2 regions of the Enterobacter sp. FW301-JW81 genome follow, and region 1 is predicted to be linked to the other one. Evidence: predicted binding sites of a transcription regulator. Region 1 holds the regulator's gene; the other holds the start of a gene.
What was found. The regulator PurR, encoded in region 1, represses purine synthesis genes. The targets are predictions, from matches to a motif close to CANGCAAACGTTTGCNTG.
Positions count from the first base shown of each region.

Region 2: a site for PurR is predicted at 10,673-10,690, ahead of purL (phosphoribosylformylglycinamidine synthase). Genes of this name have one in related genera too.

Region 1 covers NZ_JBYTBA010000001.1:614,777-629,507, reverse strand. Annotated here, with positions in the region: gene AC3WOK_RS03020 (C40 family peptidase) at 1-287, shown strand, start outside; gene sodB (superoxide dismutase [Fe]) at 410-991, shown strand; gene AC3WOK_RS03010 (MFS transporter) at 1,030-2,196, opposite strand; gene cydH (cytochrome bd-I oxidase subunit CydH) at 2,360-2,449, opposite strand; gene purR (HTH-type transcriptional repressor PurR) at 2,747-3,772, shown strand; gene punR (DNA-binding transcriptional activator PunR) at 3,790-4,701, opposite strand; gene punC (purine nucleoside transporter PunC) at 4,817-6,016, shown strand; gene cfa (cyclopropane fatty acyl phospholipid synthase) at 6,315-7,463, shown strand; gene AC3WOK_RS02980 (riboflavin synthase) at 7,494-8,135, opposite strand; gene mdtK (MdtK family multidrug efflux MATE transporter) at 8,361-9,734, shown strand; tRNA gene AC3WOK_RS02970 (tRNA-Val) at 9,888-9,964, shown strand; tRNA gene AC3WOK_RS02965 (tRNA-Val) at 9,969-10,045, shown strand; gene AC3WOK_RS02960 (FAD-NAD(P)-binding protein) at 10,164-11,759, shown strand; gene AC3WOK_RS02955 (carbonic anhydrase) at 11,788-12,423, opposite strand; gene AC3WOK_RS02950 (MBL fold metallo-hydrolase) at 12,496-13,278, opposite strand; gene AC3WOK_RS02945 (hypothetical protein) at 13,404-13,544, shown strand; gene AC3WOK_RS02940 (GlcG/HbpS family heme-binding protein) at 13,580-14,059, opposite strand; gene AC3WOK_RS02935 (response regulator transcription factor) at 14,150-14,731, opposite strand, start outside.
Region 2 covers NZ_JBYTBA010000002.1:25,993-40,723, reverse strand. Annotated here, with positions in the region: gene glyA (serine hydroxymethyltransferase) at 1-679, opposite strand, end outside; gene hmpA (NO-inducible flavohemoprotein) at 984-2,174, shown strand; gene glnB (nitrogen regulatory protein P-II) at 2,256-2,594, opposite strand; gene glrR (two-component system response regulator GlrR) at 2,675-4,012, opposite strand; gene qseG (two-component system QseEF-associated lipoprotein QseG) at 3,999-4,736, opposite strand; gene qseE (two component system sensor histidine kinase QseE/GlrK) at 4,738-6,165, opposite strand; gene purL (phosphoribosylformylglycinamidine synthase) at 6,699-10,586, opposite strand; gene mltF (membrane-bound lytic murein transglycosylase MltF) at 10,855-12,405, shown strand; gene tadA (tRNA adenosine(34) deaminase TadA) at 12,293-12,832, opposite strand; gene yfhb (phosphatidylglycerophosphatase C) at 12,857-13,492, opposite strand; gene AC3WOK_RS07120 (PTS transporter subunit EIIC) at 13,496-14,731, opposite strand, start outside.

The DNA of each region.
Region 1 (14,731 bases):
ATAAAGATCTGGTCAAGTTCCGCATTCCTCGTACTGCCAATGAGATGTACCACCTGCGCGATGCTTCCCCGGTTGACCGCGGTGAGCTGGAAAATGGCGATCTGGTGTTCTTCCGCACTCAGGGCCGCGGCACGGCTGACCACGTTGGCGTTTATGTCGGCAACGGAAAATTCATCCAGTCACCGCGTAGCGGCCAGGATATTCAGATCACCTCTCTCAGTGAAGACTACTGGGTACGTCACTACGTCGGCGCGCGTCGCGTGATGACACCGAAAACCATTCGCTAACCCCTGCCCTGCCACGCCCGTGGCAGGGTAAGTTCCTCTTTTGCATACCCTTTCAATTTGCTATCCTGTCCCTGTTGTCTGTGTGGTTATTGGCAACGCAAAATACAATAAGGAGAGAAGCAATGTCGTTCGAATTACCTGCACTACCGTATGCAAAAGACGCCCTGGCACCGCACATTTCTGCGGAAACCCTGGAATATCATTACGGCAAGCATCACCAGACGTACGTCACCAACCTGAACAACCTGATCAAGGGCACCGATTTCGAAGGCAAAACGCTGGAAGAGATCGTCCGCAGCTCAGAGGGTGGCGTATTTAACAACGCCGCTCAGGTGTGGAATCACACCTTCTACTGGCACTGCCTGGCACCGAATGCCGGTGGTGAGCCTGCCGGTGAACTGGCTGCCGCCATCAACGCCGCATTTGGCAGCTTCGCGGATTTCAAAGCGAAGTTCACCGATGCCGCGATCAAGAACTTCGGCTCTGGCTGGACGTGGCTGGTCAAAGAAGCTGATGGCAAACTGGCTATCGTTTCTACGTCTAACGCGGGCACCCCGCTGACCACCAGCGCTAAGCCGCTGATGACCGTAGACGTTTGGGAACACGCTTACTACATTGATTACCGTAACGCGCGTCCTAACTACCTGGAGCACTTCTGGGCGCTGGTTAACTGGGACTTTGTGGCGAAGAACTTCGCCGCGTAAGAGACACGCAGAAGGGCTCGCCCTTCTGCGTTTTTGGTTTATTCAGCAGCGCAGGCTGCTTCCGGCTGTTTACGACCCGACATCATCACCAGCAGCAGGCCGAGGGCGGCAATGATTGCCCCCATCACCGGCACAAAGCTGTACCCCAGCCCCCCTGAAATCACGGCCCCACCGGCCGCCGCACCGAGTGCATTGCCCAGGTTGAAGGCACCAATATTGACCGAAGATGAGAGACCCGGCGCTTCATGCGCGACACGCATCACGCGCATCTGCAGCGGTGGAACCACGGCAAAGGTTGCGGCACCCCAGACGACCATCGCAATGGCGGCCCCATACTCGTTACGCGCCAGCCACGGAATGGCGATCATGATGACAATCAGCAGGGTTAAGAAGCCCTTCAGCGTCCCGCTCACGGAACGGTCGGCAAATTTCCCACCCAGATAGTTGCCAATCGAGAAGCCCACGCCAATCAGCACCAGCATTGCGGTAACAAAGAGAGGCGTCGCGTGGGTGATGTCATGCAACACCGGCGAAATGTAGGTGTAAAGGGTGAACATCGCCCCTGCCCCCAGGACGGTGGTGAGCAGCGCGGAGAGCACCTGCGGGCGCATCAGCACCGAAAGCTCTCTGCGCACGTCAGGACGTTCCCCCGCTCTGCCTTTTGGCAAGGAGAAGAACAGCGCCACCATGGCAATCACGCCTAGCCCGGCGGTCGCCAGGAAGGACATACGCCAGCCGATCGCTTCACCCAGCCAGGTCGCCGCAGGCACCCCGCCAATGTTGGCAATCGTCAGGCCCATAAACATGGTTGCCACGGCGCTCGCCTGCTTGTGTTTTGGCACCACGCTTGCCGCCACGACCGACCCCAGCCCAAAGAACGCGCCGTGGTTAAGGCTGGTCAGAATGCGAGACAGCATCAGCGTGGTGTAGTCCGGCGCAATGGCGGAAAGCACGTTGCCCAGGGTGAAAATCGCCATCAGGAAAATCAGCGCATTGCGGCGCGCGCGGTGCGAAAGGAGAAGCGTCATCAGCGGCGCGCCTACCATCACGCCGATTGCGTAGGCGCTGATTAACATGCCTGCAGCAGGGATCGAGACGTCCACGCCCCGGGCAATAACAGGCAGTAACCCCATCGGGGAGAATTCAGTGGTGCCAATCCCAAAAGCGCCAATCGCCAGGGCCAGCAGGGGAAAATTGATTTTCATGCGTCAACTCCGGATGCCGTGTCATATGGGGACACAGAACAAAGAAGCCGAAAGCATGACATCAATCACAAAAAATTAGAAGTTAACAAAATGGCAAAAGATTTTTGCATGAGAAGTAACAATTGGGGCGATCGGGAGGGAGAACGCTCTCCCTCCGCGTAAATCAGTGCAGCGCAGCCGTCAGACCGGCAGCGACAATCAGAGCCAGCACAATAACGGTGGTGAACAGCGAAAACTTCAGATCGGAACTCATCAATTTTTCTCCTTTTAATCCCCCCACGAAAAGTGAGCCTGCTCATTTTTGCACAGTTTACGTCAAAAATCTTCCTGGATTTAAACTGATAAACACTTTACCTCTTCCCCTTTTCATCAAGATAGGACAAAATTCCACGCTAAATTTATTAGCGTACCGGCCATTGACCCCCTCCTGACGTCCCGTGTCGTTTTCCCGGCGTGCCGCAACTCAACATTGCGAAATAAGGGTGAGAGAAGGCAAACGTTTACCTTCAAGTTTTTCAGGAGTTTAGGATATGGTCTGGAGTGACATTTAATGGCAACAATTAAAGACGTAGCAAAACGCGCAAACGTTTCCACTACAACCGTATCACATGTTATTAACAAAACCCGCTTCGTGGCGGAAGAGACGCGCAATGCCGTCTGGGCCGCGATCAAAGAGCTGCACTATTCGCCAAGTGCGGTTGCGCGAAGCCTCAAGGTTAATCACACCAAATCTATTGGATTGCTGGCCACCAGCAGTGAAGCGGCCTATTTTGCCGAGATCATTGAAGCAGTTGAGAAAAACTGCTTCCAGAAAGGCTATACCCTGATTCTGGGCAACGCGTGGAACAGCATTGAAAAACAGCGCGCCTACCTGTCGATGATGGCGCAAAAGCGTGTTGATGGCCTGCTGGTGATGTGTTCCGAGTATCCGGAGTCCGTGCTGTCCATGCTCGAAGAGTATCGCCATATTCCGATGGTGGTGATGGACTGGGGCGAAGCGCGCGCGGACTTCACCGATTCCGTTATCGATAACGCCTTTGAAGGCGGCTATATGGCCGGTCGTTACCTGATCGAACGCGGTCACCGCGAGATTGGCGTGATCCCGGGTCCGCTGGAGCGCAACACCGGCGCGGGCCGTCTGGCCGGCTTCATGAAAGCAATGGAAGAAGCGCTGATCAACGTGCCGGAAAACTGGATCGTGCAGGGCGACTTTGAGCCGGAGTCGGGCTACCGCGCTATGCAGCAGATCGTCTCCCAGCAGCATCGTCCGACCGCCGTGTTCTGCGGGGGCGACATCATGGCGATGGGCGCGCTCTGCGCCGCCGATGAGCTGGGCCTGCGCGTACCGCAGGATATTTCCGTGATCGGGTATGATAACGTGCGTAACGCGCGCTACTTTACGCCAGCGTTGACCACCATTCACCAGCCGAAAGATTCGCTGGGCGAAACGGCCTTCAACATGCTGATGGACAGGATCGTCAACAAGCGCGAAGAGTCGCAGTCCATTGAAGTTCACCCGCGCCTTATCGAACGCCGTTCCGTTGCGGATGGCCCGTTCCGCGACTACCGTCGTTAATCGCTCTACGGGGCCAGCTACGCTGGCTCCCGTAACCACTCCCGGTTCAGCGTTTCGCTGTCTCCCAGATAATCCAGAAGCCAGTCCATGGCGGGTGAGACGTCATTTTGCTGCCAGGTGAGGCAGCAGGCCGCATCCGGGAAGGGATTCTCCAGCGTCAGTTCAACCCATTCTCCGGTATCGATTTTTGGGCGCGCAAAGTGCACGGGCACCATCGCGACGCACAGCCCGGCGCTGAGGCACGTCGCCGACGATTCCCAGTCAGGGGCCACCACCCGCCGCTGGTTATCCAGAAGCCAGGTGATACGCTTGGGTAATGAACGGGAGGTATCCTCCAGCACCAGTGAAGGCCAGTTGCGTAGCGTATCGTCGCTCAACGGCCCTTCCATTGCCGCCAGCGGATGATCGCGTGCCACCACGCACTTCCAGCTCAGCATGCCCATATCGCGAAAGGCGTAACGTCCCCCGACCGGGATCGCCTGCGTGGCCCCAATCGCCATCTCTGCCCTGCCGTCCGCCAGCGCATCCCAGACGCCGTTGAACACCTCCTGCGAGACCCGCAGCTCGACGTCAGAAAAATGCCGATAGAAATCGACGATCATTTGCCGGGTGCGTTCCGGCTTAACGATATTATCCACCGCGATGGAAAGATGCCCCCGCCAGCCGTTGGCGATCTGCTGACACTGTTCGCGGGTGATCTGCATTTTTTTGATAACAGAACGCCCTTCCTTCAAAAACCACGCGCCGGCGGGCGTTAATTCGACATCACGATGGCGCCGTTCAAACAGCGGAACCGCCAGCCACTCTTCGAGCTGACGCACGGTGTAGCTGATAGCCGAAGGGACGCGGTGCAGCTCCTGCGCCGCACCGCTAAAGCTGCCGTTACGCGCGACAGCATCGACCACTTCAAGAGAATAATCTGACCACATTTTCTGCCTGCAAAATTTTTGAATGCACCCGCCAAATATTAGCGTTTCACAAGCGGCTTTGCACTCCCTACACTCAGCGCCAACGTACACCTGCCTCCTTAAGGAGAATAAAATAATGCAACCCAGGAAAGGTTTTTTAGTCTGGCTCGGCGGCTTAAGCGTGCTGGGCTTTTTGGCCACCGATATGTACCTGCCGGCTTTCGCCGCTATGCAGGAAGATCTGCAGACGCCTGCCGCGGCCATCAGCGCCAGCCTGAGTTTGTTCCTCGCCGGTTTTGCTTTCGCACAGCTGCTCTGGGGACCGCTCTCGGATCGCTTTGGTCGTAAACCGGTATTGCTGCTGGGTCTGGCCATTTTTGCCGTTGGCTGTCTGGGGATGCTATGGGTACGCGACGCCACCTGGCTGCTGGTGCTGCGCTTTATTCAGGCCGTGGGCGTCTGTGCCGCTGCCGTCACCTGGCAGGCGCTGGTTACCGACTACTACCCGGCTAACCGCACAAACCGTATTTTCGCCACCATTATGCCGCTCGTGGGACTCTCGCCAGCCCTTGCTCCGCTGCTGGGCAGCTGGATCCTCGCGCATTTTGACTGGCAGGCCATTTTTGCCACGCTGTTTGCCATCACGCTGGTACTAATGCTGCCGGCGTTTGCCCTCAAGCCCGCGCATAAAAAAGAGGCGCATGCTGACGCGAAGCCAATCACCTTCACTTCCCTGCTGGGCACCAAAGCGTATCGCGGCAATGTCCTGATCTATGCCGCCTGCTCGGCGAGCTTCTTCGCGTGGCTCACCGGCTCGCCGTTTATTCTGCACGATATGGGATACAGCCCGGCAGCCATCGGGCTGAGCTACGTTCCGCAGACCATCGCGTTCCTGGTGGGCGGATACGGCTGTCGTGCAGCGCTGCAAAAGTGGGAAGGTCAGCAGATGCTGCCATGGCTGCTGGTGCTGTATGCCCTGAGCGTTATCGGGACCTGGGCCGTTGGCTTTATTCCGGGCGCCGGTCTGGCTGAAATTTTGATTCCATTCTGCGTGATGGCCGTCGCGAACGGGGCGATTTACCCTATCGTCGTAGCGCAGGCGCTCCGTCCGTTCCCGCAGGCGACAGGACGCGCCGCCGCGCTGCAGAACACCCTGCAGCTGGGTTTGTGCTTCCTGGCAAGCCTGGTGGTCTCCGCGCTGATTGCTACGCCGCTTCTGACCACCACCAGCGTGATGCTGGTGACCGTTGCGCTGGCGGTAATAGGCTATCGCATGCAGGCCTCCGCGCAGCGTGAGCAGGATAACCGCGCTCAGGTTGAAACGTCACATGCGTAATTGCGCCAGAAATCATGTTAATTTTCAGTGATTAGGTTGCTAAGAATTTTCTATTGAATCACCAAATTTTGAGGCCTATACTAAATTTGGTTCGATTAAATACGATAAATATTAAGCGTTAACGGGAGCCGGAGTGCTCCCGTTTTACCATGGAAGGCATTTTCGGCAAGGGTTATCTCCCTTCCTCTGTTCTACGTCGGATACTAGCCTCGCGGTATTTACCGTGAGATTTCTCACAAACCAAAAAAGCGTCTACGCTGTTTTAAGGTTCTGATCACAGTAGGGTGATGGAGAAGCTATGAGTTCATCGTGTATAGAAGAAGTCAGCGTTCCGGACGATAACTGGTCCCGGATCGTCAGTGAACTGTTGGGTCGTGCAGGCATCACTATCAACGGATCTTCGCCATCCGATCCCCAGGTCAAACATCCCGACTTTTTTAAACGCGTGTTGCGTGAGGGATCGTTAGGACTGGGAGAAAGCTATATGGACGGCTGGTGGGAGTGCGAACGGCTGGATATCTTTTTCGCCAGCGTTTTGCGTGCCGGTCTGGAAAATCAACTCCCCCGCAACCTGAAAGACACCCTGCGTGTCGCCTCTGCCAGACTGTTTAATCTGCAAAGTAAAAAACGCGCGTGGATCGTCGGCAAAGAACACTACGATCTTGGCAACGACCTGTTCAACCGCATGCTTGACCCTTTCATGCAGTACTCCTGCGCCTACTGGAAAGACGCGTCGACGCTTGAAGAGGCTCAGCAGGCTAAGCTGCGTCTGATTAGCGAGAAACTGCAGCTACAGCCCGGTATGCGCGTGCTGGATATCGGCTGCGGCTGGGGCGGGCTGGCGTACTTTATGGCGAAGCACTATGGCGTCAGCGTGGTCGGCGTCACGATTTCAGCGGAACAGCAAAAAATGGCGCGGGAACGCTGCCAGGGTCTCGATGTGGATATCCGGCTGCAGGATTACCGTGACCTGAACGAACAGTTCGATCGTATCGTTTCCGTGGGTATGTTCGAGCACGTTGGGCCGAAAAACTACGACACCTACTTTGAGGTGGTGGATCGTAATTTAAAGCCGGACGGCATCTTCCTGCTGCACACTATCGGCTCTAAGCGGACCGACAATAACGTTGACCCGTGGATCAACAAATACATCTTTCCGAACGGCTGTTTACCGTCCGTTCGCCAGATTGCCAACGCCAGTGAATCCCATTTCGTTATGGAGGACTGGCATAACTTTGGCGCCGATTACGACACCACGCTGATGGCATGGCATGCGCGTTTTCAGGAGGCCTGGCCAGAGATTGCGGACAACTATTCTGAACGATTCAAACGGATGTTTAGCTATTATCTGAATGCCTGTGCGGGCGCGTTTCGCGCGCGGGATATTCAGCTCTGGCAGGTGGTTTTCAGCCGTGGGATTGAACACGGATTGCGTGTCGCACGCTAAAAAATAACCCCGGAAATCCGGGGTTGTTTTTTATTCTTCTTCGACGGCCTTTATTATTGCGGCTTCTTTTGCTGCCAGCACGCGTTCAACCGTATCGACCACCGCCTGGGTTTGCGGATCGATTTCGATATTCACGCGATGCCCCAGTTTTTTCGTACCCAGCGTGGTGCGCTGCAGCGTTTCAGGAATTAAGTGCACGCAAAAACGCGTTGGCGTTACTTCCCCCACCGTCAGGCTAATCCCATCGATGCCAATAAATCCTTTATAGAGGATGTATTTCATTAATGAAGGATCCTGCATTTTGAACCAGATTTGACGGTTATTTTCCGAGGTGACGATTTTCGCCACTTCCGCGGTGGTCATGATGTGCCCGGACATCAGATGGCCGCCAATCTCATCGCTGAACTTCGCCGCCCGCTCAACGTTGACGGTATCCCCCACCGCCAGCTCGCCCAGGTTGGTGATGCGCAGCGTCTCTTTCATTAAATCAAAGCTGATCTGGCTGCCGTTAATTTCGGTTACTGTCAGGCAGCAGCCGTTGTGGGCAATCGACGCGCCGGTTTCGATGCCCTCAAGCATATATTCCGGCAGCTCGACAACATGAGTACGGAAATTAGGTTTTTCATCAATGGACACCACTTTGGCGGTGCCCTGCACAATACCAGTAAACATGCTTACAACTCCTGTTTTTTCCGGACGGTGGTGACACCGTTTAATCCCACCACAATAACAGTTGGAAAAACAGGTTGCCAGCGGAGCGCATTTACTGGCGATTTTTTCACTAGATAAATAGCTAAAGCCCGCTACAATAGCTGGCACCCCCCTGCATTTTCTTCTTGCTGCCCGTTTCGGCGGCTTTTTTAGTCTCTCAAATAACTACAAAATAAAGGTGTTCACGTGCAGAAGTACATGAATGAAGCGCGCCAGTTATTGGCACTGGCTATACCAGTGATCATCGCGCAAGTGGCCCAGACCGCAATGGGATTTGTGGATACGGTAATGGCAGGTGGCTACAGCGCCACCGATATGGCGGCCGTGGCTATCGGCACGTCAATCTGGCTTCCGGCCATCCTGTTCGGCCACGGTCTGCTGCTCGCGCTCACGCCTGTTATCGCTCAGCTCAACGGCTCGGGGCGTCGCGAACGCATTGCCCATCAGGTCCGTCAGGGCTTCTGGCTGGCAGGGTTTGTCTCCGTGCTGATTATGGTCGTGCTCTGGAACGCGGGCCATATCATTCGCGCTATGCATAATATTGACCCGGCACTGGCTGATAAAGCCGTGGGCTATCTGCGTGCCCTGCTCTGGGGTGCGCCTGGCTACCTCTTTTTCCAGGTGGCGCGTAACCAGTGTGAAGGCCTGGCGAAAACCAAGCCTGGGATGGTGATGGGCTTTATTGGTTTGCTGGTTAATATTCCGGTTAACTATGTCTTTATTTACGGCCACTTCGGGATGCCGGAGCTTGGCGGCGTCGGCTGCGGCGTGGCGACGGCTGCCGTTTACTGGGTGATGTTCTTCTCCATGCTCACCTTCGTGAAGCGCGCCCGTTCAATGCGCGATATTCGTAACGAGAACAGATTTAGCACCCCGGACTGGAACATCATGACCCGTCTGGTGCAGTTAGGGTTACCGATTGCCCTGGCACTGTTCTTTGAGGTAACCCTGTTTGCCGTGGTTGCCCTGCTGGTCTCCCCGCTGGGTATCGTGAACGTGGCCGGGCACCAGATTGCGCTGAACTTCAGTTCCCTGATGTTCGTCCTGCCGATGTCGCTGGCCGCGGCAGTGACCATTCGCGTGGGCTTCCGCCTGGGACAAGGCTCTACGCTGGATGCGCAAACGGCCGCCCGGACCGGGCTGGGCGTCGGCGTCTGCATGGCCATCTGCACGGCGCTTTTTACCGTTGCGCTGCGCGAGCAGATTGCCCTGCTCTATAACGACAGTCCGGAAGTGGTCGCGCTGGCCTCGCACCTGATGCTGCTGGCCGCTATATACCAGATCTCGGACTCCATCCAGGTAATTGGCAGCGGCGTGCTGCGCGGATATAAAGACACGCGTTCGATCTTCTTTATCACCTTCATCGCCTACTGGGTGCTGGGACTGCCGACTGGCTACATACTGGCCCTGACCGATCTGGTGGTTGAACGCATGGGTCCGGCTGGGTTCTGGATGGGCTTTATCATCGGCCTGACGTCGGCGGCGATTATGATGATGATGCGAATGCGCTTCCTGCAGCGCCAGCCGTCAACGGTCATTTTGCAACGCGCTGCACGTTAAATATGCAGTAGCCGCCAGCCGGCGGCTACTTTCTCTTCACTTTGCGCGGTAATAAAGCAATCGCGTGAAATCAGAGAGAAAAATGCATTTTCCCTCTTGCCTCATTGGGGCTGTGCCGCTAATATTCGTCCCCGTTGTCACCGACAACACGTTGCGTTCATAGCTCAGTTGGTTAGAGCACCACCTTGACATGGTGGGGGTCGTTGGTTCGAGTCCAATTGAACGCACCATTCTGCGTCCGTAGCTCAGTTGGTTAGAGCACCACCTTGACATGGTGGGGGTCGGTGGTTCGAGTCCACTCGGACGCACCATTTCAGTCCTGAAATGGTGCAAATCCTCTTCTGATATCCTGAATTTTCCTAATCCCTCATTTTCATTACTGTTCTCCTGCTACGCTTTCCTCATGGAAAAAAGAGAGGAAAACCGTCGATGAAGAAAATCGCCATTATCGGTTCCGGCCCTACAGGGATTTACACCTTTTACGCACTGCTTAAAAACCCCCAGCCGCTTTCGGTCTCCGTCTTTGAACAGGCTGAGGAAGCGGGCGTGGGTATGCCCTACAACGACGACGATAACTCTCGTCTGATGTTGGCGAACATCGCCAGCATTGAAATCCCGCCACTGTTTATGACCTACCTCGACTGGCTCAAGGGCCAGAGCGACGCCCATCTGGCGCGTTTTAACGTTGATAAAGCCCGTTTGCATGACAGGCAGTTCCTGCCCCGACTCCTGCTCGGTGAGTATTTTCGCGACAGCTTTCGCTCAATCGTTGAAGAGGCTAAAAAGCGGGGGTTTCAGGTTGATATCCATGAATCCGCCCGCGTGACCGACATCATGCCCTCGGAGGCCGGCGTCACGCTTGCAGTCAACGACAGTGCCTTTCCTGAACGCTTTGACCTTGCGGTTATCGCCACCGGACACGTCTGGCCAGACGAAGACGAAGCCACCCGCGCGTTCTTCCCAAGCCCGTGGTCCGGGCTGATGGACGCCAGCATTCCTCCGTGCCGCGTTGGTATCATGGGAACATCGCTAAGCGGTCTCGACGCGGCCATGGCGGTAGTGATGCAGCACGGTGCGTTTCGCGACGATAAATTCGTGCTTGATAAAGGCAGCGAGGCATTAAACATTGTCCTGATGTCCCGAACGGGCATTCTGCCTGAAGCCGATTTTTACTGCCCTATCCCTTACGAACCATTATCGGTATTAACCGAACGCGCGGCTGAAAGCGAGATTGCCAAAGGAGCGGATGGCCTACTTGACCGCATCTTCGCCCTGATGGTGAAAGAGCTTCAGCTCGCTGACCCGGCGTGGTGCGAAAAAATGTCTCTGCACAGGCTGACTGCGGACAGCATTCGCGAGGCCTGGTTTGAGGATCGTAAACGGCACGGCCCCTTTACCTGGGCGCAAGAGAATCTCAACGAGGTTGAGCGGAACAAACGCGAACGGCGCACCGTGGCCTGGCGCTATACCGTGCTTCGGCTGCATGAGGTGGTTCAGGAGATCGTGCCCCATCTTAGCGAACGAGACGCGAAACGCTTCAAGCAGGGGCTGGCCCGGGTATTTATCGACAACTACGCGGCCATTCCTCCGCAGTCTATCCGCAGGCTTCTTGCACTTCGCGAAGCCGGCATTATTAGCGTGGCTGCGCTCGGCGACGATTACACGCTTGACGTTGGCAGCGACCGGACGGTGATAACCACTCAAGAGAGGGTTTACCGTTTCGACGTGTTTATTGACGCGCGCGGACAAAAGCCGCTCAAAACGAAAGATCTGCCCTTCCCGACGCTGCGCAGACAGCTGGAAACAACGGGCGAAGAGATACCCGACATCGGTGAGGATTACACCTTAAAAGCGCCTGACACCGTTCGCGGACGCATCGCCTTCGGCGCGATACCGTGGCTGATGCACGATCGTCCCTTCGTTCAGGGGCTGGCGGAGTGCGCTGAGATTGCAGAGGCGATGGCGAAGGCGGCAGAAAAACCCGCGTCGGGGTTACGGCGGCGATTGCCGTACAGTGAGAGCTGACAGGGCGTCCATGCCCTGCTGGTGCTGATTACTCGAAGTAGACTTCCGGGTTTTCAGACAGGGAGACGAAGGTTTTCGTCGCTTTATCCAGCGCAAGGATTTTGCCGCTTTCAATGTCGTACACCCAGCCGTGCAGGCGGATGGAGTTATTGCGCAGGCCCACCGCAACGGACGGATGGGTCTTAATGTTGCTCAGCTGCGCAAACACGTTCTCCTGCACCATCGCATTGACCTTATCGATCGGTTTATCCCAGGTTTTCTTCTCCACCACGGCTTTTGCCGCGTCGGAATAGCGCAGCCAGTGCGACACAGCCGGCATGGGCTCCAGATTCGCGTTATCGGCAATCGCCTTCATCGCCCCGCAGTTGGAGTGTCCGCAAATCACGATATCCGTGACGCCCAGCGCCACAACGGCGTATTCGATAGTGGCAGACACGCCGCCAGGCTCTGGCCCGAAAGGCGGCACGATGTTGCCAGCATTACGAATGACAAAGAGTTGTCCCGGCTCTTGCTGGGTGACCAGCTCCGGGACCAGGCGGCTGTCGGAGCAAGAGATGAACAGCGCTTTGGGATTCTGGCTGGACGCTAAACTGCGGAAGAGTTCTTTACGTTGCGGGAAAATCTCTTTTTGAAAGCTGAGAAAACCTTCAATGATATGTTGCATAGCAATGTCTCTTTTATCTGTTTTAGTTTAGGCATGATCGAGATCACACTCGTAAAGTTTACCCATCGTGGTTTACTTCAGACAAGCAATATATTTCTGGCCCGACCGCTGCACGATCTCGTCCGCACTGGCCTGGATGTTCTGCCCCTCGAACGCGCCGTACAGGCGTGCAAACGTTTTGCCTTCCAGATGACTGACAACAGACGCCACGGTGCGAGCCGGCAGCGGAAGATAATTCGGATAGCTCCACATAAACGAAACAGCGTCTTTGCCGGGCGTGACCTGCAGGATATCCCCCACCAGCAATACCCCTTCCCCCTCCTGCCAGTGCAGTACCGTTCCGCCGGCAAAATGCCCGCCGAGACGCAGCAGGGTGACCGACGGGAAGATCTCCAGCGCATCCCCCTGCCAGAAATGAATGGCCGGGCTGTCGCGCATGACCCACTCTCTGTCGCTGGCATGCAGATACACCGGTGCATCAAACGCCGCGGCCCACTCCTGCATGGTGGTGTAATAGTGCGGATGCGAAATCGCAATCGCGCTGATGCCGCCGAGCGCGGTGATGAGCGTTTTAGTGGCGGGGTCGAGGTTGGCAATACAGTCCCAGAGAATATTGCCGTGGGGCGTTTGCAGGAGCAGCGCCCGCTGGTTGATAGCAAACGCGGGGACCGTTTTAATAGCGAACAGCCGCGGCTCCAGCTGCTGCCATTTGTTGCTATGCGTGGCGGTTACGTTGTCGAAATCCGTCCATGCCTGGCCCGTAGCGGGCACATACTGGCGTTCATCCTCGCAAATCGGGCACCTGTCCGGCGGGGCGTCATAGGCGGTTCCGCAGGTTTTACAGAGTGTAATCATGGGCTCTCCTCAGCAATAAAGCACTGAGTATGGCAGGGATTATCGTTATGTGCTGCGAGGTACATTGCCGGCTTTTTTTGCCCTATACTGTGCCAGAATCACATACTGAACAGAGCAGGTGCCACATGGAAATTGATCTCGATAACTTAGTCTTTAACGGTCTGGATGAAGCCGAAGAGCGTAATGCGGAACGTCTGGACGATGCGGATAAAAAAGCGCAGGCGATTGTCGCCGACGACGACTGCGGCGATGCCTGCAAGATCTGATAAAAAAGCACCGGGAAACCGGTGCTTTTTTTGTGTTACTTTTTGAGCCCGTCAATGGCTACCTGCGCGCAGGCTTCATCAAGATGACCGCCCGGCGCGCCGCCGATACCGATCGCCCCGATCGTCTCATCGCCCTCTTTCACCGGCAGGCCACCCGCCAGCAGCAGGAAGCCCGGAATATCACGCATGTTTTGCGCACCGGCGTTGCTCTGCGCCGCTTCCATCACTTTGCCTGACGCATTCTTTGCGCTGAGCGCCGTCCAGGCTTTCATCTCACTGGCTTTAACCGTGTGCGGGCCGGCATTGTCCGTACGCTGTACCGCTTTTACCACGCCTGCACGGTCAACCACGGTGACCGTCACCTGATAATTTTTTGCCGTACACGCCTGAATAGCGGACGTCGCCAGCGCGTTCGCCTGGGCCAGTGAGAGATTCTTTTGACTCAACGTATCGGCCTGCGCCGCCAGGCTCAGGCTACCTGCGGCCAGTGCCGCAACTATCATTAATTTTTTCATCGCACGTCCTCGCGTGTTGGTAGACAGAGCAGAGGTTACTCAGCCGCGCGATAAAAGGTAATTCGGTTGATTACGCACTCATCCTGGTAGTTATACGGATTGCAATTTGTCGTATTCCCGGATCGCCTGGACCAGGCTGCTGACGCCAAGCTTGGTAAACGCCGCCGCGCGGTGCGCTTCCACCGTTCGCGGCGAGAGGTTCAGCCGTGCAGCCGCCTCCTTGTTGCTGAGCCCTTTCATCAGTTCGCCCAGCACTTCATGTTCCCGGGCGGTCAGCTGTGCGAAACGCGCCTTAACCCGGGACGTTTCCTGCCAGTCGGCAAAGCGGCGCTGGCTTTCTCCGAAGGCCTGACCCACCGTTTCGATAAGCTTGTCGGCATCCAGCGGCTTGGTGAAAAACTCAAAGACGCCGTTATGGAATGCCCGACGGCAGGCGTCAACGGTGCCGTGTCCGGTCATGATAATCACCGGCAGCAGGGGCCAGGTCCAGCTGCCCTCTTCAAGCCAGGCGAGTCCGCCTTTGCCCGGCATGCGCATGTCCAGCAGCATACAGCCCACCAGCGCCGTATCCCCGGCATGGGCAGCGATAAAGGCATCGACGCTTTCAAACGTTTTTACCGGCCAGCCCATCCCCGAAAGCAAAAACGCCATCGACTCTCTGATGGATTCATC
Region 2 (14,731 bases), on a different contig from region 1:
TGGTAGTGGTCACAACGTGAGCGTGTGGAACCGGGTTCGGGTAAACGCCTGCGGCAATCAGACCGGCAACGTGCGCCATGTCGACGAACAGATAAGCGCCGATGCTGTCTGCGATTTCACGCATTTTTGCCCAGTCAACGATACCGGAGTAAGCAGAGAAACCACCGATGATCATCTTCGGCTTGTGCTCTTTGGCCTGCTTAGCCATGTCTTCGTAGTCAATTTTGCCGGACTCATCAATACCGTAAGGGATGATGTTGTACAGTTTGCCGGAGAAGTTAACCGGGGAGCCGTGAGTCAGGTGGCCGCCCTGCGCCAGGTTCATACCCAGAACGGTATCGCCCGGCTGCAGCAGCGCGGTGTAGACCGCGAAGTTAGCCTGAGAGCCAGAGTGCGGCTGGACGTTCGCGTAGTCAGCGCCAAAGAGTTCTTTCGCACGGTCGATAGCCAGCTGCTCAACGATATCAACGTACTCGCAACCGCCGTAATAGCGCTTGCCCGGGTAACCTTCAGCATATTTGTTAGTCAGCTGAGAACCCTGCGCCTGCATAACTCGCGGGCTGGTGTAGTTTTCGGAGGCGATCAGTTCGATGTGCTCTTCCTGACGTACTTTTTCCTGCTCCATAGCCTGCCACAGTTCGGCATCATAATCGGCAATGTTCATTTCACGCTTTAACATCCGCATCTCCTGACTCAGCTAACAAGTAAATTTTGGCCTGAAAAGGCAGTCCTATTGGACGACGGGCAACAGTATAACTGATTAGTTCTGTGATAACAGGTCTTGACAAACGATTTTACGCAAACGTTTTCCTTCGCGCCACGCAAGGGTTTGAGGAATAAAGCTCTCGCCCTTTTCAGCGGATTTCTTTTCAGGTTTGTGATGCATATTTTTCATCTTGCAAAGATCCATTTACAAAGCAGGGTTATTTTTTATAAGATGCATATAAAATACATCATTAAGATCACATCGTAAGGAAGCTGCTATGCTCGACGCTCAAACCATCGCTACCGTTAAAGCCACTATTCCCCTGCTGGTGGAAACCGGTCCTAAACTCACCGCCCATTTCTACGATCGCATGTTCACGCACAACCCGGAGCTCAAAGAGATTTTCAACATGAGCAACCAGCGTAACGGCGATCAGCGCGAAGCCCTGTTCAATGCTATCGCGGCCTACGCCAGCAATATTGAGAACCTGGCAGCGCTGCTGCCTGCGGTGGAGAAAATTGCGCAGAAACATACCAGCTTCCAGATCAAACCCGAGCAGTACAACATAGTGGGCGCTCACCTGCTGGCAACGCTGGACGAAATGTTTAGCCCGGGTCAGGAGGTTCTGGACGCGTGGGGCAAAGCCTACGGCGTGCTGGCAAACGTATTTATCAACCGTGAAGCACAGATCTACAGCGAAAACGCCGGCAAGAAAGGTGGCTGGGCAGGAACCCGCGCGTTCCGCATCGTTGAGAAAACGCCGCGCAGCGCTTTAATCACCAGCTTCGAATTTGAACCGGTGGACGGTCAGCCGGTGGCCGATTATCAGCCAGGGCAGTATCTGGGCGTATGGCTTAAGCCTGAAGGTTTCCCGCACCAGGAGATCCGCCAGTATTCCCTCACCCGCAAGCCAAACGGCAAAGGCTATCGCATTGCGGTGAAGCGCGAGGACGGCGGTCAGGTATCCACCTGGCTGCACAACGAAGCTAGCGTAGGCGATGTGGTTCATCTGGCCGCGCCTGCGGGCGATTTCTTTATGACCGTTGACGGCAATACGCCAGTGACGCTGATCTCTGCGGGTGTCGGTCAAACGCCAATGCTGGCGATGCTCGATACGCTGGCAAAAGCAAAGCACGACGCCCAGGTAAACTGGTTCCACGCCGCCGAGAACGGTGATGTCCATGCCTTCGCTGATGAAGTGAAAACGCTCGGGGCGTCCCTACCGCGTTTCACTGCGCACACCTGGTATCGCCTGCCGACGGAGGCGGACCGCGCAGCCGCTCGCTTTGACAGCGAAGGGCTGATGAATTTAAGCCAGCATGAAGCCGCGTTTAGCGCGCCGGATATGCAGTTCTACGTCTGTGGGCCGGTGGCGTTTATGCAGTATGCCGCGAAGCAGCTGGTCGAGCTGGGCGTGAATAAAGACAACATTCATTACGAATGTTTTGGGCCGCATAAGGTGCTGTAATGAAAAAGCCCCTCGTTCGAGGGGCTTTTTTTTGCCGGGTGGCGGCTGCGCCTTACCCGGCCTACAAAACCGTTGGCAATGTTAAATCGCGGCGTCGTCTTCTTCGCCGGTACGGATACGGATCACGCGCGCCACGTCAAAGACGAAGATTTTACCGTCGCCGATTTTGCCCGTCTGCGCCGTGCGGATAATGGTATCCACACAGGTGTCCACGATATCGTCGCTCACCACGATTTCAATTTTTACTTTCGGCAGAAAGTCCACCATGTACTCTGCGCCACGGTAAAGCTCGGTGTGGCCTTTCTGACGACCAAAACCTTTCACTTCCGTCACGGTCATCCCGGTGATGCCGACTTCCGCCAGCGCTTCACGTACGTCATCCAGTTTGAAAGGTTTAATAATCGCATCAATTTTTTTCATGGTGGGTCCTTAAACTCTTGCCTGTAAGCTGCCTCGTAATCGATTGCTCACAGTATCATATTCAATCGAATTTTGCGGTACTACTCTTTAAAATCGTTGGCTTCAAGCTCATGACGCGACAGCAGCTTGTAGAACTCAGTGCGGTTACGTCCGGCCATGCGCGCCGCGTGGGTCACGTTGCCTTTGGTTATCTGCAATAGCTTGCGCAGATAGTTAAGCTCGAACTGATTCCGCGCTTCGGCAAACGTCGGCAGCGCCGTGTTTTCCCCTTCCAGCGCCTGCTCCACCAGCGCGTCGCTGATCACCGGTGAGGACGTCAGCGCCACGCACTGCTCAATCACGTTGACCAGCTGACGCACGTTACCCGGCCAGCTTGCCGTCATCAGTCGTTTCATCGCATCAGTGGAAAACGCGCGCACGAACGGTTTATGACGATCGGCCGCCTGGCGCAAAAGATGGTTCGCCAGCAGCGGAATGTCTTCCGCACGCTCGGCCAGCGCCGGGATCTTCAGGTTCACGACGTTCAGGCGGTAGTAGAGATCTTCGCGAAACTCGTTGCGGGCCATCACTTTCGGCAGGTCGCGGTGCGTTGCCGAAATAATACGCACGTTAATATCGATGTCGCGATTGCTACCCAGCGGGCGGACTTTTCGCTCCTGCAACACGCGCAGCAGTTTAACCTGCAGCGGCGCAGGCATGTCACCAATCTCGTCGAGGAACAGCGTGCCCCCTTCCGCGGCCTGGAACAGCCCTTCCCGGCTGCTTACCGCGCCGGTGAAGGCGCCGCGGGCATGTCCAAACAGTTCAGATTCGAGCAGCTGTTCCGGCAGCGCGCCGCAGTTGATGGCAATAAAGGCGTTTTTGCTGCGCGGGCTAGCGTTGTGAATAGCCTGCGCCAGGATCTCTTTCCCGGTTCCGCTCTGGCCGTTGATGAGCACGCTGACGTCAGACTGTGCCACCATCCGGGCCTGTTCGAGCAAACGCAGCATAATGGGGCTGCGGGTGACGATAGACTCCCGCCACGCTTCATCCCCCGCCGGGGCGGCATGTTCCAGCGCGCTGTCGATTGCCTTATAAAGCGCGTCTTTGTCCACCGGCTTGGTCAGGAAGCTGAATACCCCCTGCTGGGTCGCCGCAACCGCATCCGGAATTGAGCCGTGCGCCGTGAGGATAATCACGGGCATACCCGGCTGCTGCTTCTGGATCTCCGCGAACAGCTGCAGGCCATCCATTTCGTCCATCCGCAGGTCGCTTATCACCAGATCGATTTTCTCGCGGCTGAGGATCTTCAGCCCTTCCAGCCCGCTTTCAGCGGTTACGACGCTGTAGCCTTCACTCACCAGACGCATCCCCAGCAGCTTTAACAGCCCGGGATCGTCATCCACCAGTAAGAGATGGGCAGGTTTACGGCTCGTCATGCTTTACATCCTCTTGTTTCGGCGTATCGCTGTCCGGTGCTGCGGATGAGCTCCCCGACTGATATTTACGCGACGAGAGCTGTCTTTCGATATCGGTCAGGTTTTCCAGCTTACGCGTCGTGGTATCCAGCTGCGTACGCAAATGCTGTTGCTGCTGACGCAGCGTATCAAGCTCGCTGTCGGTGGACTGTTGCAGCTTGCTGTAGCGAGAGCGCTCTTCGGACAGCTGTAGCTGTAATGTCTGCCCATCACGCCAGAGCTGGTATACCGGGCGAACCTGTACCGGAAGATTGACCACAAACGTGTCCAGTCGGGTCACGCTGGCGCGGCGTTCAACGGGGGTAATTTTTGCATCTGCCAGTAAAATGCCGCGCTTGAAAGCGTCCTGCCAGGTGTCGTCATCCAGCATCGCCGCTTTCGAGCGGGCGTCTACTGGCGCAAGACGCTGGGCGCAGTCTATTCCACGCAGCCAGAACAGCGGGTTGCTTTCGACGTCATGTCCTGACAGGTTCCAGATATCGTCACAGCGGGTTGAGAGGAAATCTGCCAGCTGATTATCGGGCCATTTATCTTCTTGTTTACCACTGATCGCACTTTGCGGCACGTGGGAAACACAGCCTGCCAGAAATAAACACGGCAGACCCAGGCGAAACGTGTTGCGGGAAAACACCGCGCGTACGGCGCGGAAAAAGACGTGTGACATACTCACCAGATATAGATTCATTTTATTGGTTTTTCCGGCTCAGGGGCAGTTCGATACGGAAGCAAACGTCTGAACGTTCGTCCGTGGCAATATTTAGCTCGCCCTGCATGCGTCGAATACAGTCCCGGGCGATGCTTAAGCCAAGACCGCTTCCTTTAACCGCACCTTTCCGCTGATGACTGCCCTGAAAAAAGGGTTCGAAGATCATCGCTTTTTCGTCATCGGGGATCGGGGTGCCGGTGTTTGCGACGTCAATAAACACCCGTGAACCATTCGTATAGCTTCGGATATAAATGTTACCGGATTCAGTACCATAGTGCACCGCATTGGAGTAAAGATTATCCAGAACGCTCATCAGCAGCATGGGTTCTGCCAGGCACGCTGGCGCATTCAGTTCAACACCGGTATGCATCATTTTAGCTCTTGCCGGCAAGCTATGGGCGGAGATCACCATATCCACCAGCGGTTCAATCTCGACGTCCTCCAGTACAACCGCCCCGTCAGCCAGCTTGCGGTTGTAATCCAGCAGTTGCTCAATCAGCTTTTGCAGATTGCGGCTGCTGTTATCCAGGATCTCGACGATTTCTTTCTGTTCTGACGTAAGCGGGCCTGCCACTTCGTCCGCCAGCAGCTCCGTCCCTTCACGCATGCTCGCCAGCGGCGTTTTAAGCTCATGAGAGATATGGCGCAGGAACTGATGGCGCTGAGATTCGAGCCACGCCAGGCGCTCGGACAGCCAGATAATGCGCTGGCCGACGGAGCGCAGCTCGCGCGGTCCTTTAAAAGCGACCGTATCGCCGAGTGATTTCCCTTCCCCCAGGCGGTTGATCATCCGCTGAATACCCTTCACCGGGCCGATGATCATGCGGGTAAAGAGCACGACAAGCCCAAGGCTCACCAGGAACAGCACCAGCGCCTGCCAGCCGAAGAACTGGCCGCGCTCGGCAATCTCCTGCTGAAGCTGCTGGCCGCGAGAGAAAATCACCGTGCGCGTTGACTGCACCATCTCGGTGTTGGCGCTGGCAAAGGCCTCAAGGCGCGCGGCGGCAGCGGCATCCGGCCCGCTATTGTGGCACTGCAGCTGCGCAAGATCGTTTAAATCCTGACGTAACGCCTGATACAGTTTGTCGTCAGGCAGTACCCCCGCGTGAGCGTCCAGCATTTCGCTGTAGCGTTTACGCTGGCTCTGATAAACCTTTTCCAGCGTCCGATCGTCAAGCACGCAATACTGGCGATAGCTTCGCTCCATCTCCAGCGCGGCGTTGGTCATCGCCTCACTGCGTCTGGCATCTATAAGCGTCGTGCGGTTGGTCAATGCCGCCTGAGCACTCAGCGCGTTCAAACTTTGCCACGCCTGCCAGGCAAGGATCAGTAACGGCAGCAGGATCAGCAGGAAGGCCATCATGACGAGCTGTCGCAGGGAGCGGGGGAAAACGGGCCAGCGTTTCAACGCATTACTCTCTTAATGGGGGTTTACGCAGAGCGTAACTGAGTCTGCCCTTCAGATACAACAAAGCCGGGTAAAAACCCGGCTTTGTCATGGAATGAGGCGGTGCCTAACTCGACGTTTCGCCCTGGCCTGATAAAGCATCGCTATGATCAGTAGTTGGACGGCAGGCACCTTTTTGTGCGTCATTCGAAGTTTATGTAGCACGTCCCGAAGGGGCTGACATAAGAAGGTGAATGAGCCACTGGTTAATATTATGCAACACCCGTGCCATAATGCAAAACAAAAAATTAACGATTTGATATATATAGCTTTTACTCATTTTTCCCGTTAATTAACGATTGAATGATTTCCAGGCTAAGTGTCGCTATTAAGCAACACCTTAACGTGAACCCGTATTGCCATTTAAAAATCAATGAGTTAAGTGTCTCCTTTTGGAGACAGCAACTTACCTTCTTTGTCGCAATTTTGCGACACGCATAAAAAAGCCCGGTGGCGCTACGCTTACCGGGCCTACAAGGTACCAGCTTTACATCTTAACCCAGTTGCTTACGCGCGTTGCGGAAGATACGCATCCACGGGCTGTCCTCGCCCCAGTTTTCCGGATGCCAGGAGTTGCTCACGGTGCGGAACACGCGCTCCGGGTGCGGCATCATGATGGTTGCACGACCGCTTTCGCTGGTCACCGCCGTAATACCATTGGCGGAACCGTTCGGGTTAGCCGGGTAGGTTTCAGTCACCTTGCCGAAGTTATCAACGAAGCGCAGCGCCACCAGGCCTTTGCTCTCAAGCTGAGCCAGATGCGCGGCATCACGCACTTCTACCTGACCTTCGCCGTGGGAAACGGCGATTGGCATCTGCGAACCAACCATTCCCTGCAGCAGGAGAGACGGGCTTTGGGTCACTTCGACCAGGCTGAAGCGCGCTTCGAAGCGGTCAGACTGGTTACGCACAAAGCGCGGCCAGGCTTCGCTGCCCGGGATCAGCTCGCGCAGGTTAGACATCATCTGGCAGCCGTTACACACGCCCAGCGCCAGCGTTTGCGGACGGTGGAAGAAGGTTTCGAACTCGTCACGCACGCGGCTGTTGAACAGGATGGACTTCGCCCAGCCTTCACCCGCGCCCAGCACGTCGCCGTAAGAGAAGCCGCCGCACGCCACCAGCGCCTGGAAATCTTCCAGACCGGTACGGCCCGCCAGCAGGTCGCTCATATGAACGTCGATAGCGTCAAAGCCCGCGCGGTGGAAGGCAGCCGCCATCTCAACGTGGGAGTTGACGCCCTGCTCGCGCAGCACGGCCACTTTCGGACGCGCGCCCGTCGCAATGTACGGCGCGGCGATATCTTCGTTGATGTCGAAAGAGAGCTTCACGTTCAGACCTGGATCCTGGTCATTCGCCTTCGCGTTATGCTCCTGATCGGCACATTCCGGGTTATCACGCAGGCGCTGCATCTGCCAGGTGGTTTCCGCCCACCACATACGCAGCGTGGTGCGGCTTTCGCTGAATACCGCATGGCCGTCTGCTTCAATGACGAAGCGGTCGCCCTGAACGGCTTTACCCAGATAATGCACGCAGTCTGCCAGACCGTGCTTCGCAAGGATGGCTTCAACCGCATCGCGATCTGCCGCACGTACCTGAATCACCGCGCCCAGCTCTTCATTGAACAGCGCCGCCAGACGGTCTTCGCCAAGCGTTGCAATGTTCGCTTCCACACCACAGTGGCCGGTGAAGGCCATCTCTGCCAGGGTTACCAGCAGGCCACCGTCGGAACGGTCGTGATAGGCCAGCAGCTTACGCTGCGCAACCAGCGCCTGAATCGCATCGTAGAAGCCTTTTAACTGCGCCACGTCGCGCACGTCGGCAGGCTTATCACCCAGTTGACGGTAAACCTGCGCCAGCGCCGTGGCACCCAGCGCGTTATGCCCTTTGCCCAGGTCAATCAGCAGCAGGGCGTTGTCTTCGGTCACGAGCTGTGGCGTAACGGTATGACGCACGTCTTCCACGCGCGCAAACGCGGAGATGATCAGCGACAGCGGAGAGGTGATCTCGCGCTGCTCGCTGCCTTCCTGCCAGCGGGTCTTCATCGACATGGAGTCTTTACCCACCGGAATGGTCAGCCCCAGCGCAGGACACAACTCCTCACCCACCGCTTTTACGGCTTCGTAGAGGCCGGCGTCTTCACCCGGGTGACCGGCTGCGGCCATCCAGTTCGCGGAAAGTTTGATGCGTTTGATATCGCCAATCTGCGTCGCGGCGATGTTGGTCAGGGCTTCACCCACGGCCAGACGAGCAGACGCGGCGAAGTCCAGCAGCGCGACCGGCGTACGTTCACCCAGCGCCATCGCTTCACCGTAGTAGCTGTCGAGGCTCGCGGTGGTCACGGCGCAGTTCGCCACCGGGATCTGCCACGGGCCCACCATCTGATCGCGCGATACCATACCGGTCACGGTACGGTCGCCGATGGTCACCAGGAAGGTTTTCTCAGCAACAGCCGGCAGGTGCAGCACGCGATTAACCGCTTCCGCCACGGTGATGCCCTGGCGATCCAGCGCTTTGCCTGCCGCTTTACGGGTCTGCACGTCGCGGGTCATCTTCGGCGTCTTACCGAGCAGAACGTCCAGCGGCAGATCGATAGGCTGGTTGTCGAAATGGGTGTCGCTTAAGGACAGGTGTTTCTCTTCGGTCGCTTCACCAATGACGGCATACGGCGCGCGCTCGCGGCGGCACAGCTCGTCAAACAGCGGCAGCTGATCCGCGGCAACCGCCAGAACATAGCGTTCCTGAGATTCGTTACACCAGATTTCCAGCGGGCTCATGCCTGGCTCATCGCTCAGGATATCGCGCAGGTTGAAACGGCCACCGCGACCGCCGTCGCTGACCAGCTCCGGCATGGCGTTAGACAGACCGCCCGCGCCAACGTCATGAATAAAGAGGATCGGGTTCGCGTCGCCCAGCTGCCAGCAGCGGTCGATCACTTCCTGACAGCGGCGTTCCATTTCCGGGTTATCGCGCTGCACGGACGCAAAGTCGAGGTCCGCATCAGACTGACCGGAGGTCATAGAAGAAGCCGCTCCGCCGCCCAGGCCGATGTTCATCGCCGGGCCGCCCAGTACGATCAGCTTCGCGCCAACGACGATCTCGCCTTTCTGCACGTGATCGGCGCGAATGTTGCCGATCCCGCCCGCCAGCATGATCGGTTTGTGGTAGCCGCGCAGCTCTTCGCCGTTGTGGCTCTCCACTTTCTCTTCATAGGTACGGAAGTAACCGTTCAGCGCCGGACGACCAAATTCGTTGTTAAACGCCGCGCCGCCCAGCGGGCCGTCGGTCATGATATCCAGCGCGGTCACGATGCGTTCCGGCTTGCCGAAATCTTCTTCCCACGGCTGCTCGAAGCCCGGGATACGCAGGTTGGAGACGGAGAAACCGACCAGACCTGCTTTTGGTTTAGCCCCGCGACCGGTCGCACCTTCGTCACGGATTTCACCGCCGGAACCGGTCGCCGCACCCGGCCACGGGGAGATGGCCGTCGGGTGGTTATGGGTTTCGACCTTCATCAGGATATGCGCGGGCTCCTGATGGAAGTCATAGCGCCCTGCTTCGCGATCGGCGAAGAAGCGGCCCACCTCGGAACCTTCCATCACCGCGGCGTTGTCTTTGTAGGCAGACAGCACGTGGTCTGGGGTTTTCTCCATGGTGTTTTTAATCATTTTGAACAGCGACTTCGGCTGCTGTTCGCCGTCGATGACCCAGTCGGCATTGAAAATCTTATGGCGGCAGTGCTCAGAGTTCGCCTGCGCGAACATGTAGAGTTCAATATCGTTCGGGTTACGGTTGAGCTTAACAAACGCGTCCTGCAGGTAGTCGATTTCGTCTTCTGCCAGCGCCAATCCAAGACGCAGGTTGGCGTCAATCAGCGCCTGACGGCCCTGCCCCAGCAGGTCCACGCTCTGTACCGGCGCTGGCTGATGGTGGGAGAAAAGCTTCTGCGCGTCATCGAGAGAGGCAAATACGCTCTCCATCATGCGATCGTGCAGCTCGGCCGCAACCGCCTGCCACTGGGCTTCGCTCAGGGTCGACGCTTCCACGTAGTACGCTACGCCGCGTTCCAGACGGTTAATCTGGCTCAGACCACAGTTGTGGGCGATGTCGGTGGCTTTGGAAGACCAGGGGGAGATGGTGCCCGGACGAGGCGTCGCAAGGATCAGTTTGCCGGTTGGCGTATGGCTGCTCAGGCTTGGGCCATACTTGAGCAGGCGTTCCAGCTGTACGCGCTCCTCTGCATTCAGGGGGGCATTCAGGTCAGCAAAATGGACATACTCAGCGTAAATATTGCTTACCGGAAGGTCGGCCGCCTGAAAACGTGCCAGCAGTTTGTTAATACGGAAGGCAGACAGTGCAGGCGAACCACGCAGAATTTCCATCATAAGTCTCTCGTCTTCGAAGCGCCGGGGCGCTTACAGTGTGCGCAAGGGGGGGAAAACGGGCGTCATTATAAAGAATCCTGAGCGCCGACGAAACCGTTTGCGTCGAAATAAAATCAGCACAGACGTTTAACAATAGATGTGACCTGTCTCTCTAATTGGTTGCCAAGTGGCGCAAGTTTACGCAAAATGCCGCTCATTCAATGGCAAACCTTAATGTTAACATGGCTACAGCAGACTGAGGCAACCGGCGTCGCAGAGAATTAACTAATTGAAAAAATTAAAGATTAATTATCTGCTCATCGGCATTGTAACGTTGCTGCTGGCAGTGGCCCTCTGGCCTTCCATCCCCTGGTTCGGCAAAGCCGAAAACCGTATCGTCGCCATTCAGGAGCGGGGGGAATTGCGCGTCAGTACCCTCAACTCCCCGCTGATTTACAGCGACATCAACGGCAAAATCATTGGTCTGGATTATGAACTGGCGCAACAGTTCGCCGATTATCTTGGCGTGAAGCTTAAAATTACCGTCCGCCAGAATATCAACCAGCTGTTTGATGACCTCGATAACGACGATGCCGATATGCTGGCCGCCGGGCTGGTGTATAACAGCGAGCGCAGCAAGAACTACCAGCCGGGCCCGACCTACTACTCCGTTTCGCAGCAGCTGGTCTATCGCGTCGGGAGCCTGCGTCCGCGCTCGCTGGCGTCAATTAACGATCGGCAGCTGACGATTGCTCCCGGCCACGTGGTGATTGACGATCTGCGCGAGCTCAAGGAGAAGAAATACCCGGATCTGAGCTGGACGGTGGATCCTAAGCTCGGCACGACCGAGCTGCTGGAGCAGGTAAAAGACCAGAAAGTGCCCTACACCATCGCCGATTCGGTCGCGATCAGCCTTTTCCAGCGCGTGCATCCTGAAATCGCCGTGGCGCTGGACGTCACCGACGAGCAGCCCGTGACCTGGTTTACCCAGCTCGACGACGATCAAACTCTCTCTGCCGCGATGCTCGATTTCTTCAACACCATCAATGAAGACGGTACCCTGGCGCGTCTGGAGGAGAAGTACCTCGGCCACGGTGACGACTTTGACTACGTTGACACCCGCAGCTTCCTGCGCGCGGTAGACAGCGTCCTGCCGGACCTGCAGCCGTTGTTCGAAAAATACGCCCAGGAGATTGACTGGAAACTGCTGGCGGCTATCTCATATCAGGAATCCCACTGGGATACTCAGGCCACCTCTCCCACGGGCGTACGTGGTTTGATGATGTTAACCAAAAATACCGCGCTGAGCCTGGGCGTGAATGACCGTACCGATGCCGAACAGAGCATCAGCGGCGGCGCGCGCTATCTGCAGGATATGATGGCCAAAGTACCGGAAACGGTGCCGGAAGAAGAGCGGATCTGGTTTGCGCTGGCAGCCTACAATATGGGCTACGCGCATATGCTTGATGCGCGAGCGTTGACGGCGAAAACCAAAGGTAACCCGGACAGCTGGTCAGACGTTAAGCAGCGCCTGCCGCTGCTGAGCCAGAAGCCATGGTATAACAAGCTGACATACGGCTACGCGCGCGGGCATGAAGCCTACGCCTACGTGGAAAATATCCGTAAATATCAGATTAGCCTGGTCGGGTATCTGCTGGAGAAAGAGAAAGAGGCGACAGAAGCAAAGCAGCTGGCACAAAGCTACCCGGTCGTGGCGCCGGACGAACTTAATCGTCCGACAGCTTCAATTCTGCCTTTTGCTGCTTTTTCTGCTGACGGCGCATTCGAAAGAAATCGCTTAATAGCCCCGAACACTCTGGTGCAAGCACCCCACCGATAGTCTTCACCTGGTGGTTCATCCCAGGATGACCCAGTACGTCCATCAGCGAACCGGCCGCGCCGGTTTTTTCATCCCGCGCGCCGAAGACCAACGTACCGATCCGGCCGTGCACCATCGCGCCGGAGCACATCACGCACGGCTCCAGCGTCACATACAGCGTGGTCTCAAGCAGGCGATAGTTTTGCAGCACCAGACCGCCCTGGCGAAGCGCCATGATTTCAGCATGCGCGGTAGGATCGTGGCGGCCAATGGGACGGTTCCACCCTTCGCCAATCACCTGGTTGTTATGAACCAGCACTGCGCCCACGGGCACTTCGCCCTCTTCCCAGGCGCGCTGAGCGAGCGTAAGCGCATGGCGCATCCAGTATTCGTGTGAGAATTCAGGGTTGGACAACGGTTGATACTCCAGTCGAAAAGCGGGCGGCATTATACACGCCCGTTTTAGAGAAGACTATTCGAGTTGCTGAAGTTCGCCCGCAGGAGTGACGCGCCAGCGATGCTGGCAAAAATAGAGCAGCGGGTTGTCCTGCTTGCTGTCGCTGTAGCCGCTGTAAAGGCGCAGCGGCGTACCGATGCGTTTCTCCAGCTGCACCACTTTTTCATGCCCAAGGCAGCGCAGGGTCAGCACCCAACCGCCGTAACCGCGGGCGATTTGCGTGGCGATAAGATTCACGCGCGGAAGCCAGGGGGTATCAAAATAGACCTGCTCCACCAGCGTCTGCGGGGAGCCGGTAATGAGCCAAATGTCGGCATCGTTGGCGTCGAGGTAGGCAGTGAGGCGCGCCTGCACCACCGGAAAGGCGGCGACGTGACCGCGAAACCAGTGTGCAAAATCCTGTTCAAGCTGTTTGAGCCGCGCTTCGCTGTGTCCAAACGTGCATCCCCAGAGCAGCAGGCTCATCGGCCATCGCGCCGCGCGGCCTTTCACCAGCAGCGCGATACCGATAGCCGGTAAGAGCGGCAGCACGAGCAGCGCATTCAAAGGCTGACGCCGCAGCAGGTAGCGCATAAACGTACCAAACATATCCTGCTGATGCAGCGTTCCATCGAGGTCAAAAAAGACAATGCGACGCGCGTGATTGGCCAAACCTTACTCCTCTGGGTCGTTGAATCCTAATAGCCAGGTAAACAGGAACCCGGCGATCACCGCCACTAAATAGCCTAACAGATAGAGCATGACTTTTCCGGTCACGATGGTTAATGCCAGCGGTAAACCGGATAGACCAAAAGTAATCACGGTAGCAACTTTCCAGTAGCTGATCAGCGCCCCGCCCACCGCGCCGCCCAGACACGCCGCGAGGAACGGTTTACCCAGCGGTAGCGTGACGCCGAAAATCAGCGGCTCGCCAATGCCGAGCAGCCCGACCGGGAGCGCGCCTTTAATCACTTTTTTCAGACGCGCGTTGCGGGTTTTCATCAGTACGGCTATCGCCGCGCCGACCTGCCCCACCCCCGCCATCGACAGGATAGGCAGCAGCGCGTTAGAACCGTGCGCCTGCACCAGCTCGACGTGGATCGGCACCAGCCCCTGATGCAGGCCGGTCAGCACCAGCGGCAGGAAGGTTCCCGACAGCACCGCCCCCACTAACAGGCCGCCGCGGTCAATCGCCAGAGACGCGCCGTGGGCGATGGCTTCTGAGATCCAGCCGCCTAAGGGCTGGAGTGCCACAACCGCCACGCTACCGGTAATGAGCGTGGTCAGCAGCGGGTTCAGGATAAGCTCAATCGAGCCGGGCAGAACCGCGCGAAGCCTTTTCTCGATCCAGCACATCAGAATGACCACCAGCAGCACCGCAATCACTCCGCCGCGGCCCGGCTGAAGCGCCTCACCAAACAGCGTTATCTGCGCCAGCTGCGGGCTGGACAAGATGCCCGCCATTACCCCGCCCATGGCCAGCGATCCGCCAAACACCTTTGCGGTATTCACCCCGACCAGAATATTCATGATGGCAAACACCGCGCTGCCGAAGATCCCCAGGATACCCAACAGGTTTGGATACTGAGTGGCAAAATCGCCCACAATATCCGGCCGCTTGAGGATATTGATGATCCCGGTGATCAGGCCCGAGGCAATAAACGCCGGGATCAGCGGGATAAAGACGTTTGCCAGCTGGCGCAGCGCATCGCTCATGGGGGCTTTGTATTTGGCCTTCGCCTGCGCTTTGGTGCGTTCAGCATCGTCAATCGACGCGCTCGCGCCGCCGCCCATCAACGCGCGCATGGCATCAACAACCTGCGCTGCTTTCCCCGGCCCGACGATCAGCTGGTGCTGCTGGCCCTGTTTCACATAGCCGCTGACGCCGGAAAGCTGCTTCAGACGCGGCAC